2 linked regions of the [Eubacterium] eligens ATCC 27750 genome follow. Each later gene encodes a partner of the first gene's protein in a complex. Links are inferred from orthologs where the notes say so. Each region holds a gene or a part of one and is shown in the gene's direction. Other genes may lie near its edges.

Evidence for each region. Proteins that work in one complex are often made in the same cells at the same time.
Region 2: the proteins of rpsG (region 1) and tig are in contact, whole or in part, in a crystal structure (PDB 3GTY), measured with the Thermotoga maritima proteins. The link is inferred for [Eubacterium] eligens ATCC 27750 from one-to-one orthologs. Residues at the interface, in WP_004081843.1 of Thermotoga maritima: Lys34, Lys52, Lys55, Glu59, Arg62, Gln63, Glu66, Asn67, Lys69, Val71, Arg95, Ala109, Lys110, Lys111, Gly112, Arg113, Pro114, Glu117, Glu121, Ile124, Ala125, Tyr127, Asn128, Asn129, Thr130, Gly131, Lys135, Asp139, Arg142, Met143; in WP_004081061.1 of Thermotoga maritima: Glu122, Val124, Val129, Leu130, Tyr133, Glu188, Gly259, Ile262, Tyr263, Glu266, Ser270, Glu273, Gln274, Glu277, Arg308, Gln311, Ile312, Ser315, Tyr316, Glu325, Arg329, Arg336, Leu363, Phe366, Trp367, Arg373, Leu377, Arg381, Leu384, Glu387.

What each region holds. Positions count from the first base shown.
Region 1 is NC_012778.1:318,669-326,531, forward strand. The notes cover bases 1-2,760. They hold rpsG (30S ribosomal protein S7), read left to right. Parts: upstream 1-1,025; coding sequence 1,026-1,496; downstream 1,497-2,760. Other genes in these bases: rpoC (DNA-directed RNA polymerase subunit beta'), read left to right, coding at 1-168; rpsL (30S ribosomal protein S12), read left to right, coding at 387-806; fusA (elongation factor G), read left to right, coding at 1,521-2,760. Also shown: more of fusA, read left to right, coding at 2,761-3,683; tuf (elongation factor Tu), read left to right, coding at 3,805-4,998; EUBELI_RS01390 (histidine phosphatase family protein), read left to right, coding at 5,104-5,652; EUBELI_RS01395 (C39 family peptidase), read left to right, coding at 5,813-6,637; EUBELI_RS01400 (MATE family efflux transporter), read right to left, coding at 6,697-7,863.
Region 2 is NC_012778.1:1,504,844-1,512,926, reverse strand. The notes cover bases 1,670-4,649. They hold tig (trigger factor), read left to right. Parts: upstream 1,670-2,504; coding sequence 2,505-3,794; downstream 3,795-4,649. Other genes in these bases: clpX (ATP-dependent Clp protease ATP-binding subunit ClpX), read left to right, coding at 4,534-4,649; clpP (ATP-dependent Clp endopeptidase proteolytic subunit ClpP), read left to right, coding at 3,837-4,418; EUBELI_RS07050 (alpha/beta-type small acid-soluble spore protein), read left to right, coding at 2,094-2,303; EUBELI_RS13635 (D-alanyl-D-alanine carboxypeptidase family protein), read left to right, coding at 1,670-1,960. In the rest of the region: EUBELI_RS07065 (DegV family protein), read right to left, coding at 1-98; EUBELI_RS07060 (DJ-1 family glyoxalase III), read left to right, coding at 279-827; more of EUBELI_RS13635, read left to right, coding at 848-1,669; more of clpX, read left to right, coding at 4,650-5,802; lon (endopeptidase La), read left to right, coding at 5,865-8,083. UniProt on the Bacillus subtilis protein: Involved in protein export. Acts as a chaperone by maintaining the newly synthesized protein in an open conformation. Functions as a peptidyl-prolyl cis-trans isomerase.

The sequences.
Region 1 (7,863 bases):
GATCCACTTATTGGTCTTAAAGAGAATGTTATTATTGGTAAGCTTATCCCTGCCGGTACAGGTATGAAGCGTTATCAGGATATCAAGATCAGTTCTACAGATAACTACATTGAAGAAGATGAAGATGAGTCTGGTGAAGACGAGCTTGTTTTCACACAGGAAGATTAATTCTTTATAGAAACTTATGGCGTGTCAGATTGATAAAATCTGGCACGCTTTTGTCTTTTTTTGAAAAAATGCTTGACACTGAATTTGCAAATATATATACTAATAAAGCGTGCGAATAGGCAAGTACTATTTTTGCGCTGTTTTGGTGACAAAACATTTTCTTAGTTGATACTAAGATGCAACCATTCATTATTCTAATTTCGGGAGGTGAAAACGGAATGCCAACATTTAACCAGTTAGTAAAACAGGGAAGAAAGACTGCAGTAAAGAAGTCTACAGCACCAGCTCTTCAGAAGGGTTACAACTCACTTCAGAAGAAGGCAACAGATATCTCTTCTCCACAGAAGAGAGGTGTTTGTACAGCTGTTAAGACTGCTACACCTAAGAAGCCTAACTCAGCTCTTAGAAAGATTGCCAGAGTACGTCTTTCTAATGGTATCGAGGTAACATCTTACATCCCAGGTGAGGGACACAATCTTCAGGAACACAGCGTTGTTCTTATAAGAGGTGGAAGAGTAAAGGATTTACCAGGTACAAGATACCACATCATCAGAGGAACACTTGATACAGCAGGTGTTGCAAAGAGAAGACAGGCTCGTTCTAAGTACGGTGCTAAGAGACCTAAGGACGCTAAGTAATTAAGCCTGAATTAAGACACGCATTTATATGAATGCATGCAAGTTTTACAATTTGCAAGAGTCAGATTTGTAAGAATCTGATTTTTACGAACAAATTAAATTTTGAATTGTGCCGGAATTAGATTAATCAAGAGGTTGCAGGTTAATATATACGGCGCGAACACATTTTTTATTTGTGAGTACCTATGATTTAATAAATTTATTAAGGAGGGAAGAACCGTGCCACGTAAAGGACATACACAGAAAAGAGATGTATTAGCAGATCCTATTTACAACAATAAGGTAGTTACTAAGCTTATCAACAACATTATGCTTGATGGTAAGAGAGGAGTAGCTCAGAAGATTGTTTACGGTGCTTTTGATAGAGTTGCAGCTAAGACTGAGAGACCAGCTATCGAAGTATTTGAAGAAGCTATGAACAATATTATGCCAGTTCTTGAAGTTAAGGCTAGACGTATCGGTGGAGCTACTTACCAGGTACCTATCGAAGTTAAGCCAGACAGAAGACAGGCTTTAGCTCTTCGTTGGATGACTACATTCTCTAGAGCAAGAGGCGAGAAGACTATGGAAGAAAGACTCGCTAACGAAATTCTTGATGCAGCTAACAACACAGGTGCATCAGTAAAGAGAAAAGAAGATATGCACAAGATGGCAGAAGCAAACAAGGCTTTTGCTCATTACAGATTCTAATTATAATTATAGGAGGTTTTATCCATGGCTGGAAGAGAATATCCATTGGAGAGAACCAGAAATATCGGAATTATGGCTCATATTGATGCTGGTAAGACAACATTAACAGAGCGTATCCTTTATTATACTGGTGTTAATCACAAGATTGGTGATACTCATGAAGGTACTGCTACTATGGACTGGATGGCCCAGGAGCAGGAGAGAGGTATCACAATCACTTCAGCTGCTACAACATGTCACTGGACACCTGAGAAAGAGGGTAAGCCAGATAAGACACAGCCAGAATACCGTATTAACATTATCGATACTCCAGGACACGTTGACTTCACAGTAGAGGTTGAGCGTTCACTTAGAGTACTTGATGGTGCCGTAGGTGTATTCGATGCACAGAACGGTGTTGAGCCACAGTCAGAGAATGTATGGCGTCAGGCTGATAAGTACAATGTACCTCGTATGGCTTTCATGAACAAGATGGATAAGATGGGTGCTGATTTCTTCGGATCATGCAACCAGCTTATTACAAAGCTTGGAAAGAATCCTGTACTTGTACAGATTCCTATCGGTAAGGAAGATGACTTCAAGGGAATTATTGACTTATTCGAGATGAAGGCTTATGTCTTCAACGGAGATAAGGGTGATGATATCGCTGTTGGTGAGATTCCAGACGATTTAAAGGATCAGGCTCAGGAATATCATGACAAGCTCGTTGAGCAGTGTGCTGAACTTGATGAAGACCTTATGGAGAAGTTCTTTAATGATGAGGAAATTTCAGTTCCAGAGTTAAAGGCTGCTTTAAGAAAGGGTACTATCGAGGGTACAGCTATTCCTTGTCTTTGCGGTACAGCTTATAAGAACAAGGGTGTTCAGAAGCTTCTTGATGCTGTTATCGAGTACATGCCAGCTCCTACAGATATCCCAGATATCACAGGTGTTGACGAAGACGGTAACGAAGTAACAAGAAAGTCATCTGATGAAGAGCCATTTGCAGCTCTTGCATTCAAGATTATGACTGATCCATTCGTTGGTAAGTTAGCATTCTTCAGAGTTTACTCAGGTACATTAAACGGTGGTTCATATGTACTTAACTCTAATAAGAATAAGAAAGAAAGAGTTGGCCGTATCCTTCAGATGCACGCTAACCAGAGAAAAGAAATTGATAAGGTTTACTCAGGAGATATCGCTGCTGCAGTAGGTCTTAAGGTTACAGTAACAGGTGATACTATCTGTGATGAAGCACATCCAGTTATCTTAGAGTCTATGGAATTCCCAGAGCCAGTTATCGAGCTTGCTATCGAGCCAAAGACTAAGAATGACCAGGGTAAGATGGGTGAAGCTTTAGCAAAGCTTGCTGAAGAAGATCCTACATTCCGTGCTCATACAGATCAGGAAACAGGTCAGACAATCATCGCTGGTATGGGTGAGCTTCACCTTGATATCATCGTTGACAGACTTCTTCGTGAGTTCAAGGTAGAGGCTAACGTTGGTGCACCTCAGGTTGCTTACAGAGAGTGCTTTACTAAGGCAGTTGATGTTGATAGTAAGTATGCTAAGCAGTCAGGTGGACGTGGTCAGTATGGTCACTGTAAAGTACGTTTCTCACCACTTGAAGCTAACGTTGATAAGTTTGATGTTGAGACAAAGAATACAGTATTAATTAACGAACCTCCAGTACTCTTCTGTGAGTCTTCAGTAGTTGGTGGTGCTATTCCTAAGGAATATATCCCTTCAGTTGCTGACGGTATCAGAGAAGCTGCTAATTCAGGTATCTTAGCTGGATTCCCAGTTCTCGGACTTAGAGCAGATATTTACGATGGTTCATACCATGAAGTCGATTCTTCAGAAATGGCATTCCACATTGCTGGTTCTATGGCATTCAAGGATGCTATGGCTAAGGCAGCACCTGCCCTTCTTGAGCCTATCATGAAGGTTGAGGTTACTATGCCAGAAGAATACATGGGTGATGTAATCGGTGATATCAACTCACGTAGAGGACGTATTGAGGGTATGGAAGATATCTCAGGTGGTAAGATGATTAAAGCATTCGTTCCACTTGCTGAGATGTTCGGATATGCTACTGACCTTCGTTCTAAGACACAGGGTCGTGGTAACTACTCTATGTTCTTCGATAAGTATGAGCAGGCTCCAAAGTCTGTTCAGGACAAGGTTATTTCTGATAGAAATAAGTAATAACTATAAAAATATAGTTGAAATATTTCACTAAATGAAATATAATAAATATCAGCTATGACAAAGCCCGAGGGGGATACCCCTCAGGGCAATCTAAATATTTTTAGGAGGATTTTAAACAATGGCAAAGGCTAAATTTGAGAGAACAAAACCACATTGTAACATTGGTACAATCGGACACGTAGATCACGGTAAGACTACATTAACAGCTGCTATCACAAAGACTCTTCATGAGAGACTTGGTACAGGTGAGGCTGTTGCATTCGAGAATATTGATAAGGCACCAGAGGAAAGAGAAAGAGGTATCACTATCTCTACAGCTCACGTTGAGTATGAGACAGAGAAGAGACACTATGCACACGTTGACTGTCCAGGACATGCTGATTATGTAAAGAACATGATCACAGGTGCTGCTCAGATGGATGCAGGTATCCTTGTTGTTGCTGCTACTGATGGTGTTATGGCTCAGACAAGAGAGCATATCCTTCTTGCTCGTCAGGTTGGTGTTCCTTACATCGTTGTATTCATGAACAAGTGTGATATGGTTGATGATCCAGAACTTCTTGAATTAGTAGATATGGAAATCAGAGAACTTCTTAACGAGTACGGATTCCCAGGAGATGATACTCCAATCATCCAGGGTTCAGCTCTTAAGGCTCTTGAAGATCCTAACAGCGAATGGGGTGATAAGATCCTTGAGCTTATGCATACTATTGATGAGTATGTTCCAGATCCAGAAAGAGATACAGATAAGCCATTCCTTATGCCTGTAGAGGACGTATTCTCTATCACAGGACGTGGTACTGTTGCTACTGGTAGAGTAGAGAGAGGTGTTCTCCACGTTAATGAGGAAGTTGAAATCGTTGGTATCCACGAAGATATCCGTAAGGTAGTTGTAACTGGTATCGAGATGTTCAGAAAGCTTCTTGATGAGGCTCAGCCAGGTGATAACATTGGTGCACTTCTTAGAGGTGTTCAGAGAGACGAAATCCAGAGAGGACAGGTTCTCTGCAAGCCAGGTTCAATCACACCACACCACAAGTTTACAGCTCAGGTTTACGTATTAACAAAGGACGAGGGTGGACGTCATACTCCATTCTTCAACAACTACAGACCACAGTTCTACTTCAGAACAACTGATGTAACTGGTGTTTGTGAGCTTCCAGCTGGTACAGAAATGTGCATGCCTGGTGATAACGTAGAGATGACAGTTGAACTTATCCATAACGTAGCTATGGAGCAGGGTCTTCGTTTCGCTATCCGTGAGGGTGGTAGAACAGTTGGTTCTGGTGCTGTTGCTACAATCATTGAGTAATTGTTATTAATACAGTTCTTTCAAGGGTTTCCGAGGTTATCGGAAACCCTTTTTTGCGCGAGCAGCGATGAGAGAACCAGAGTGTGATAAAAAGAGGAGTACAACATGCTATACATAATGCGTCATGGCAGGACGGACTGGAATGTACGTCATAAATTGCAGGGAAGAACAGATATACCGCTTAATGATGAAGGCAGAATGATGGCGGCAGAGGCTGGGAAAAAGTATGCAGATATACATTTTGATGAGTGTTATTCATCACCTTTGGCAAGAGCAAAAGAGACCGCCGAGATTTTTCTCAAAGGAAGGGGAGTACCTGTATATACAGATGACAGGCTTGTTGAGATGGGATTTGGAATATATGAGGGAATAGAGAATTCATTTGCAATAAAGGATTGTCCAATTAATTCTCTTTTTAAAAATCCAGAGGATTATGTGACGGTTGAAGGCGGAGAAAGTTTTGAACAGCTTTTTGCAAGAACAGGAGAGTTTATAGACAATGTGGTTATGCCACAGGTTAATAGTGGCAAAGATATACTGATTGTTGGTCATGGTGCGATGAACTGCAGTATTATAGCAAAATTCAGAGGAACACCACTGGATAAATTCTGGGATGGAATGACTGATAATTGTCAGGTTGTTAAATTAATGTAAGTTTTTGATATAATTTTAAACCAATTTAAGTCTATTTTCGTATATTGAAATAGAGGGAATAATAAAATCTGTATAGGGGAAAGGTTAAATTGGTGATGTTATAAACGCAAGAACAGCAGTAAGAAGGTACAATAAGCAGGCTGCCAGAAGGCAGATAGCAGTGACAAAAATATTGATAGCAGCTACATTTGTAATGATAATTCTGGCGGTTGTAGTTTTATTTATGAATTATGAAAATGGTTATTATGATGAAATTAAAAGTGTGATAAACCTGAAATCAAGTAATGACGAGATTAACCACAACGAAGATACCGCATTAGTTGATGTAGAATTGGTTCAGATGGAAGAAGCTGGAGAGATAGCTGAGCTCGGAACTGAAAATGTGCAGATGCAGACAGAGACTATTGAGAATTATTATAAGATAGAAGATTTTAAATGGTTAAATCAGAATCCGGAACTTCCTACAGGATGCGAAATTACTTCTCTGACATCTGTGCTGAATTATTATGGAATAAATGTTAAGAAAGAAACTATGGCGGATGATTATTTAAAGAAAGGTAATGGAAGTTATTACAAGATGTTTCTTGGAAATCCAAGGGATGCTGGCAGTTTCGGATGTATGGCACAGCCGATAGTTGATGCTGCAAATCTTTATTTCAAAAAGAATAATGTCAGTATGAAAGCATCAAATGTAAGCGGTGTATCATTTGAGAAGATATTGGAGTATGTTTCACAGGGAGTACCTATGATTGTGTGGAATACGATGGGTATGGCTCCAGCTTATGAATCGAAGACGCTTACTCTTGATGGGCGCGAATACACGTGGATTGCGCCTGAACATTGTGTAGTAGTTGTAGGATATGACCTTGATAATAATGAAGTTTATGTTGCTGATCCTATGACAGGCATGGTTACAAGGAATTTGAAAATATTTGAGGAGCGATATGTTTCTTTAAAGAGACAAGCTGTTTATGTTACAAGATAGATATTATGCGAAATGCTGTCCGGTCTGAATAAGACGGACAGCATTTCGCATATTTAAAATTATTTAGAATGTCTGGCATGAAGCTTCCTGGCACAATGTATGAATGCAGGAAACAAAAATGCGTCAGCAGCAATCCAAGCGATTGGTGAGGCGAGGCATGCACCCATGAATCCAATACTTGGAATAAGTATGATGGCTGCAAATGCACGGCCAATCATCTCTAAGATACCAGCTGATATTGCAAATACTGAGAAGCCCATACCCTGTATGCAGAAGCGGACTACATTAACACCTGTAAGCGGAATGTAGAAGCATGCAGATGCAAGGATGAACTGTCTTGTAAGAGCAATTATTGTTGTCTCTGATGCATTAACGAATAATAATGCAATATAATCTGTAGTGAAATACAGTGCAATAAGAGAAAGAACACTGTATACTGAACCGATTATCATAGCGGAGCGTACGCCCTGACCAAGTCTTTTAATCTTGGCAGCTCCAACATTCTGTCCGGCATAGGTTGCCATGGTTGAGCCGAGTGCATCAAATGGACAACAGGTAAAGTTAAACATCTTAGAACCGGCAGTCATTGCGGCTACATATGTTGAACCAAGTGTATTGACAGCAGCCTGAAGGATTGTACTTCCGATGGCTGTTATTGAATACTGGAGTCCCATAGGAACACCGTTCATACACAGGTTGGTGATGAATCTTCTATCAAGTACCCTTTCTGATTTGTCACCTTTTAAGATGTCATATTTCTTATACATATATATAAGGCAGGTAAGTCCCGAAATTAACTGTGATGTTACAGTTGCCCAGCCAGCTCCGGCAACACCCATCTTACATACAAGAATAAGAAAGAAATCAAGTACTACATTTATTATTGAAGAAAGGACAAGGAAAACTACAGGTGTCTTACTATCGCCAAGCGAACGGATAACACCGGACACCATGTTGTACAGGAATACAGTTGGGATTCCTATGAATATAACTACTATGTAATTATAGGCATGGTCAATAATATCTGCCGGTGTATTCATGATAATAAGTATCCTGCGGCAGAATATTACGGATGCAAGCGTAAGCACTATGGCAAACACAATACTGCAGATATATCCGTTAAATACATATTTTCTAAGGTCAGCAGGCTTCTTTGCACCAAAGCATTGGGCAACCGGAATCACGAATCCGTTACAGACTCCCATACAGAAACCGATTATCATGAA
Region 2 (8,083 bases), 1.2 Mb from region 1 along the record:
CCATCAAATGTTGTGTAGAGAGGTACAAGCTTAAGATTGTGTGTCTCTGCATATTCTCTAACAATATCGCAGGCTGAATCAGTGATTATATCAAACATAATATATATTATCCTCCGCGTTGTAAAAACGATTTGTTTTGTTAATTGAAATGATAACACATAGTTTTTAAAACTACAATACATTAATATTAATATTTTGTAAAATATAAGTTTGTAAAAATAAAAAAATGTTGTATAATCAACTCGTATGTATATTTTTTCGAGCGGAGGAAATAATTGATGAAGGTATGTGCATTTCTTACAGATGGTTTTGAAACGGTAGAAGCACTTGCAGTTGTAGATATATTAAGAAGAGCGGATATTAAGACAGATGTGATATCAATAACAGGTGACATTAATGTAAAAAGTGCTCAGGGGGTAATTGTTCAGGCTGATGAGCTTTTGGATGAATATGTATTTGAAGGAGATGAACTATTATTCCTTCCGGGTGGTCCGGGTCATAAGTCATATTATGATTGCAAGGATTTACTGGAACTTCTTAAAGAATACAATAAGAAGAATAACAGAATTGCAGCCATATGTGCAGCACCTTCGGTTCTGGGAAATCTCGGACTTCTTGATGGAAAGAAAGCAATGGCATTTCCTGGATTTGAAGATCAGTTAAATGGTGCAACTGTAGTTACAGCTCCTGAGCGCGTTGTTACAGATGGTAATATTACAACATCAAGAGGAATGGGAACATCTATTGATTTGGGACTCGAACTTGTAAGACTTATCAAAGGGGAAGAACTGGCAGAAAAATTAAAAGCTTCTACCCAGTATATTTAGTATGAGGGAGAGAAATTACGATGGGATTCGATAATTATGATGAAGAAAAAATACGCCGCAACAGAAAAAGAAAAATGCTGTTGATGAAGAAGAAAAGACAGCAGATTTTAAGAAGAAGAATTATGATAACGGCTTTAATGGTTATTGCGATTATACTTGCTGTTATTATTATCAATTCTGTTTCAGGAATAAAGAAAACATTTAAACAGAAGGAAGCATTTGCATCGGATGTGATTAGTGAAACACAGCCAGAGGAAGAAACAGAGAAGCCTACAGAGCCGCCTCTTATATATGCCCAGATGGCATCTGATTATTTTGATCTTACATCTGAAAGTAAGGTTTCTTCGCCATATGCTGCTCTTTTAGATGTTGATAATCATAAAATAATTGCAGGAAAACAGGCAGATACCAGAATGTATCCGGCGTCTATGACAAAGGTAATGACTCTTATAGTTGTAACTGATAATATAGATAAGATTCCACAGACATATACTTTTGGATTTGAAATGCTTAACAGATTATTCAGGGAAGAAGCTTCTGTAGCAGGATTTCTTGATGGAGAGACTGTTGATGTGGAAGATTTACTTTATGGATTGATACTTCCGTCAGGTGCTGATGCGGCAGAGGCACTTGCAATAATGGTTGCAGGTTCTAATGAAGAATTTGCTAAGCTGATGAATGCAAAATGTAATGAACTTGGTTTAAAACATACACGATTTGCAAACCCTACAGGACTTTATGACGAGGAACAGTATACAACTCCTGCAGAGATGGCTATGATAATGGAGTATGCAATGAGGGATGAACTAAGGGCAAAAGTGCTTGGAACATATCAGTATAAAACCAAAGCAACAGCACAGCATCCAGATGGAATACAGCTTACAAGTACAATGTATTCAAGGATATATGGCAATGAAGCACCCGGGGTTATTGTTAAAGGTGGCAAGACAGGATTTATCAGCCAGGCAGGAAGCTGTCTTGTAAGCTATGCGGTCACTAATAAAGGGCATGCTTATGTATTCTGCACAGGCGGGGCTACATATAAATGGGCACCGGTTTATGACGAAATATATGTATATAAGAATATAATTCCTGAATCAGAGAAAAATTTAGAAGCAGAAACAAAAAAATAACTACTAATAATTAACAGCCAGAATATGTCATAATAATCAGAATTAACAGATACATAATAATATCAAGACGATAAGTTATGGCGCCATAACTTTTCGGCTTAAACCTAAAATGTGTTTAATAAGGAGGCTTATTATGGCTAAATCAACAAGTTCTAATTATAAGACTAAGAAGGAAGCACAGAACGCACTTGACAGATTCAAGATGGAGGTTGCTTCAGAAATTGGCGTTAATTTAAAGGATGGTTACAATGGAGACCTCACATCAGCAGAAGCTGGTTCAGTTGGTGGTAACATGGTAAAAGAGATGATCAGAAGACAGGAAGAGCAGATGAGCGGTAAGTAATCATCTGGGATGTGAAAAAATGATTTATCTTAAGTAATAAATAGGGTTGTAATCCACATATTTCTTAGCAAATATAAAGATTGCAGCCCTATCTTTTATTTTTTAAAAATAGTACTGGTAATCTAAAAACAGTTGTGTTATAATTCGTGGGTATGTTGTACGATAGTAACAATACATATTTCATAGGAGGATTAATTTATAATGAGTTTCACAGTTGAGAATTTAGAAGAGAAGAATATGGTTAAACTTGTTATTGAGTCTACTGCTGAGGAGTTTGAGGCAGGTCTTAATACTGCATATAATAAGAATAAGAGCAAGATCAGCCTTCCTGGTTTCAGAAAAGGTAAAGCACCTAGAAAGATGATTGAGAAGATGTATGGCGCAGAAGTATTCTACGAAGATGCTGCTAATTCAATCATTCCAGATGCATATGCTAAGGCTGCTGATGAGTGCGGTCTTGAACTTGTTTCACAGCCTAAGATCAATGTAACACAGTTAGAGGCTGGAAAGCCATTTATCTTCGAAGCTGTTGTTGCTACTAAGCCAGAAGTTGAACTTGGACAGTACAAGGGTGTTGAGGTAACTAAGGCTGATACAGAAGCAACAGATGCTGATGTTGAAGAAGAGTTAAAGAGAGTACAGGATCAGAATTCAAGAACAGTAGCTGTAACAGACAGAGCTGTTAAGGATGGCGATAATACAGTTATTGATTTCGAAGGATTTGTTGATGGTGTTGCATTTGAAGGTGGAAAGGGAACAGATTACCCACTTACAATCGGATCTCATTCATTCATTGATACATTCGAGGATCAGATTATCGGTATGAATATCGGTGATGAGAAAGAAATCAATGTTACATTCCCAGAAGAGTATCATGTAGATGATCTTAAGGGTAAGCCAGCTATGTTTAAGGTTTCTGTTAAGGAAATTAAGGAGAAGCAGCTTCCAGAGCTTAATGATGAATTTGCTCAGGATGTATCTGATTTTGATACAATTGCTGAATATAAGGATGATTTAAAGAAAAAGATTGCTGACAGAAAGTCAAGAGAAGCTAAGGCTAAGCAGGAAGACGAAGCAATCGCTAAGATTATTGAAGACTCTAAGATGGATATTCCAGATGCTATGGTTGATACACAGGTTAACAGAATGGTTGAGGATTTCGCTCAGAGATTACAGCAGCAGGGATTATCAGTTGAGCAGTACTTCCAGTACACAGGCATGACAGCTGATAAGATTATGGAAGAAATGAAGCCGGAGGCTGTTAAGAGAATTCAGTCAAGACTTGTTCTTGAAGCAGTTGTTAAGGCTGAGAATATTGAGACTTCAGACGAAGATTTCGAAGCAGAGTTAAAGAAGATGGCTGAAGCATACAAGATGGAACTTGATCAGATTAAGGAATTCATGGGAGACTATGAGAAGAAGCAGATTAAGGAAGATCTTGCAATTCAGAAGGCTGTAGATGTTATCGTAGGATCAGTTGTTGAAAAGTAATTGAATCTTAAAGAAACATTTTAGTATATTGGAGGTTGTGTAATGAGTTTTGTACCTTATGTCATTGAACAGAACAGCAGAGGCGAAAGATCATATGATATTTATTCACGTCTGCTTAAAGACAGAATTATATTCTTAGGAGAAGAGGTAACAGATGTTTCTGCTAATCTTGTGGTAGCGCAGATGTTATTCCTTGAAGCAGAAGATCCGAGCAAGGATATACATTTCTACATTAACAGCCCGGGAGGTTCTGTATCAGCAGGATTTGCTATATATGATACAATGCAGTACATCAAGTGTGATGTTTCTACAATCTGTATAGGTATGGCTGCAAGTATGGGTGCATTCCTTCTTTCAGGCGGTGCTAAGGGAAAGAGACTTGCTCTTCCTAATGCAGAGATTATGATTCATCAGCCATCAGGTGGTGCAAGAGGTCAGGAAACTGAAATCAGAATCGTTGCTGAGAATATACTTAAGACAAGAAATAAGTTAAACGAAATACTGGCAGCTAATACTGGCAAGTCAGTTGAAGAGATTTCACGCGACACAGAGAGAGATAACTATATGACAGCACAGGAAGCTGTTGCATATGGACTTATCGACAGTGTTGTAGAGAAGAGATAATAATTGCTTATGATAAGGAAGATGCCTGCAGATAATACATTTGCAGGTGTCTCCCTTGTTTTTGTGTGATAAGCGAACCTTTATTTAAAGGATTTATAGTGATTTGGAGGATAGTATGGCAGGCAGAAATATTGACGAGAAGCTTAGATGCTCATTCTGTAATAAGACACAGGATCAGGTTAAAAAGCTGATCGCAGGACATAATGGCGTTTACATTTGTGATGAATGTGTAGAAATATGCAGCGATATCCTTGATGAAGAGTTTGAAACAGAGGCAGATGCAAAAGAAGTGGTTGATGGAATGAATATCAACCTGCTTAAGCCAAAGCAGATAAAAGAATTTCTTGATGATTATGTTATAGGACAGGATGAAGCAAAGAAGGTTCTTGCGGTTGCTGTATATAATCATTATAAGAGGATAATGTCACAGTCTGATCTGGATGTAGAGTTACAGAAGAGTAATATTCTTATGCTTGGACCAACAGGTTCAGGAAAGACATTTCTTGCACAGAATCTTGCAAGGCTTCTTAATGTACCTTTTGCAATTGCAGATGCTACAACTCTTACGGAAGCCGGATATGTAGGTGAGGATGTTGAGAATATCCTTTTGAAGCTTATTCAGGCTGCGGATTATGATGTTGAAAAAGCACAATATGGTATTATATATATTGATGAGATAGATAAGATTACTAAGAAGTCAGAAAATGTTTCCATAACAAGAGATGTATCTGGCGAGGGCGTACAGCAGGCTCTTCTTAAGATATTAGAGGGAACAATAGCATCAGTTCCACCACAGGGAGGAAGAAAGCATCCACAGCAGGAGCTTATTCCAATTGATACAACTAATATTCTTTTCATATGTGGTGGTGCATTTGACGGACTCGAGAAGATTATTGAATCAAGAATGGATAAGAGTTCAATTGGTTTCAACTCTGAACTTAAGGAAAAGAGCAACGACGATGTTGGAGAGATGTTCCATAAGGCACTTCCACAGGATCTTATCAAATTCGGTCTTATTCCTGAGTTTGTAGGCCGAGTTCCGGTTGTTGTTTCATTAGATTCACTTGATGAGGAAGCACTTGTGAGAATTCTAAAAGAGCCTAAGAATGCTATTATAAAGCAGTATCAGGCACTTTTTGGACTTGATGAAGTAGCACTTGAGTTTACGGATGAAGCTGTTGAGGCAGTTGCCCATAAGAGTTTTGAGAGAAAGACAGGAGCAAGAGGCTTACGTTCAATCTTAGAATCTGTCATGAATGAAGTAATGTATGAGATTCCGTCAGATGAAACAATATCAAAATGTATAATAACTAAGGAAGCTGTAGAAGGAAGCGCAAAGCCTCTGTTAGAATACAGAACGGATGCTGTAAAAAAAGCACAGTAACGAAATTAATTCAGGCGGGCTGTTCATGATGGACGGTCCGTTTTTTAGATAGAGAGGAATATATGAGTAACAAATATGATAGACATTATCCAGCTATTCCATTAAGAAATGTCACTGTTTTTCCGGGGATGGTAATGCACTTTGATGTGAGCAGAAAGAAGTCTGTAAAAGCTGTAGAAGCAAGTATGGCAGCTGATGAACTTATATATCTTGTAACACAGAGAGATTCGCAGGTGAGCGAACCAGGGATAGCAGATTTATATACAGTAGGAACAATTGCTAAGATAAAACAGATAATAAAGATGCCAGGCAAAATTTTAAGGGTTCAGGTAGAAGGGCTTGAAAAGGCACTTGTAAATAGATTTGAAGAAGCGTCAGGAATGATGCTTGCTGATGTAAGTGTTATGCAAGGATTTGAGAAGCCTGATAAAATGGTGTCGAGAGCTATAATTGTAGGAATGAGAGAACTTTTGACACAGTATGCACATGTTAATCCGAAGTTTGCAAAGGATACAGTCAAGAGATGGCTTTCTTATAATGATGCAGAAAAACTGATGACGGAATTTGCTCAGGAATTTATGATGGATTTTGATAAAAGACAGCAGTTTCTGGAGGCAGAAGACTATGAGCAGATGTATACATTTGCTGCAACATTGCTTGTAAATGAGATAAATGCTTATACTATTAAAGAAGAACTTGGCAATATTGTAAGAGAAAGAGTAGATAAGAACCAGAAGGATTACATATTAAGAGAAGAACTTGCAGCGATTAATGAAGAACTTGATGGAGGAACCATAACAGAGGCTGAAGAATATGAGGCGGACGTTGAAAAGCTTGATTCACCGCAGTATGTAAAGGATAAGCTAAAAAGGGAGATTAAGAGACTGAAATCACTTGCTGGTAATAATGCTGAGGCTAATGTTGAGAGAACATATATAGAGACATGTCTTGAATTACCATGGAATGTGTCGACTGAAGATAACAAAGATATAGATAATGCTGCAAAAGTGCTTGATTCGGACCACTATGGAATGAAAGATATTAAGGAAAGAATTCTGGAATCACTTGCGGTAAGAAACATAACAGGTAGTGGAAAAGCACCTGTCATATGTCTTGCAGGACCTCCGGGAACAGGTAAGACATCTATAGCAAGATCAGTTGCAAAGGCACTTGGCAAGGAGTATGTAAGAATCTGTCTGGGTGGTGTAAGAGATGAGGCTGAGATAAGAGGACACAGGAAAACATATATTGGAGCTATGCCTGGAAGAATTATTGAGGGACTTAAGAGTGCCGGAGTTAATAATCCTCTTATGCTTCTTGATGAGATAGATAAGATAAGCAGTGATTATAAGGGCGATACATCAGCTGCACTTCTTGAAGTATTAGACAGCGAACAGAATGTTAATTTTGTCGACCACTATATAGAGATGCCGGTTGATTTGTCAAATGTGCTTTTTATTGCAACAGCTAATGATCTGTCTAATATAAGCCGTCCATTGCTTGACAGAATGGAAATTATTGAAGTTGGTTCATACACAGCTAATGAAAAGTTTCATATTGCTAAGGAACACCTTATTAAGAAACAGATTAAAGAGAATGGTCTGCTTGTATCTGATGTAAAGTTCACTGATAAAGTTATAAGAACAATTATTAATTCGTATACAAGAGAAGCTGGTGTGAGAGGTCTTGAAAGGCAGATTGCAAAGATTGTAAGAAAAGCGGTTAGAGAATTATACAAAGCCGGAGTGTTCACATCTGATGGAACAAGAGATAAGACTGTAAAGAAAACAGTTAATATATCTGATAAGAATATTACAGATTATCTTGGAAAAGTTAAATACAGACCGGACAAAAAGAATACAAAGGGTGAAGTTGGTATAGTAAGAGGGCTTGCATGGACACAGGCAGGTGGAGATACTCTTGAGATAGAGGTTATAACAATGCCGGGCAAAGGCGAGTTCAAGCTTACAGGTAACATGGGTGATGTAATGAAAGAATCAGCAAGCATAGCTGTTTCTTATATCAGATCAGTAACAGAAAAAGGCAGATATAAAGTGGATGCTGAATATTTCCAGAATCATGCATTCCATCTTCATATACCAGAGGGTGCAACTCCGAAAGACGGACCTTCTGCTGGCATTACAATGGCAACGGCAGTATTGTCTGCGGTTACTGGAATTCCTGTAAGAGCAGATGTTGCAATGACTGGAGAGCTTACATTAAGAGGTAAGGTTCTTCCGATAGGAGGTCTTAAAGAAAAGCTTCTTGCAAGTAAGACAGC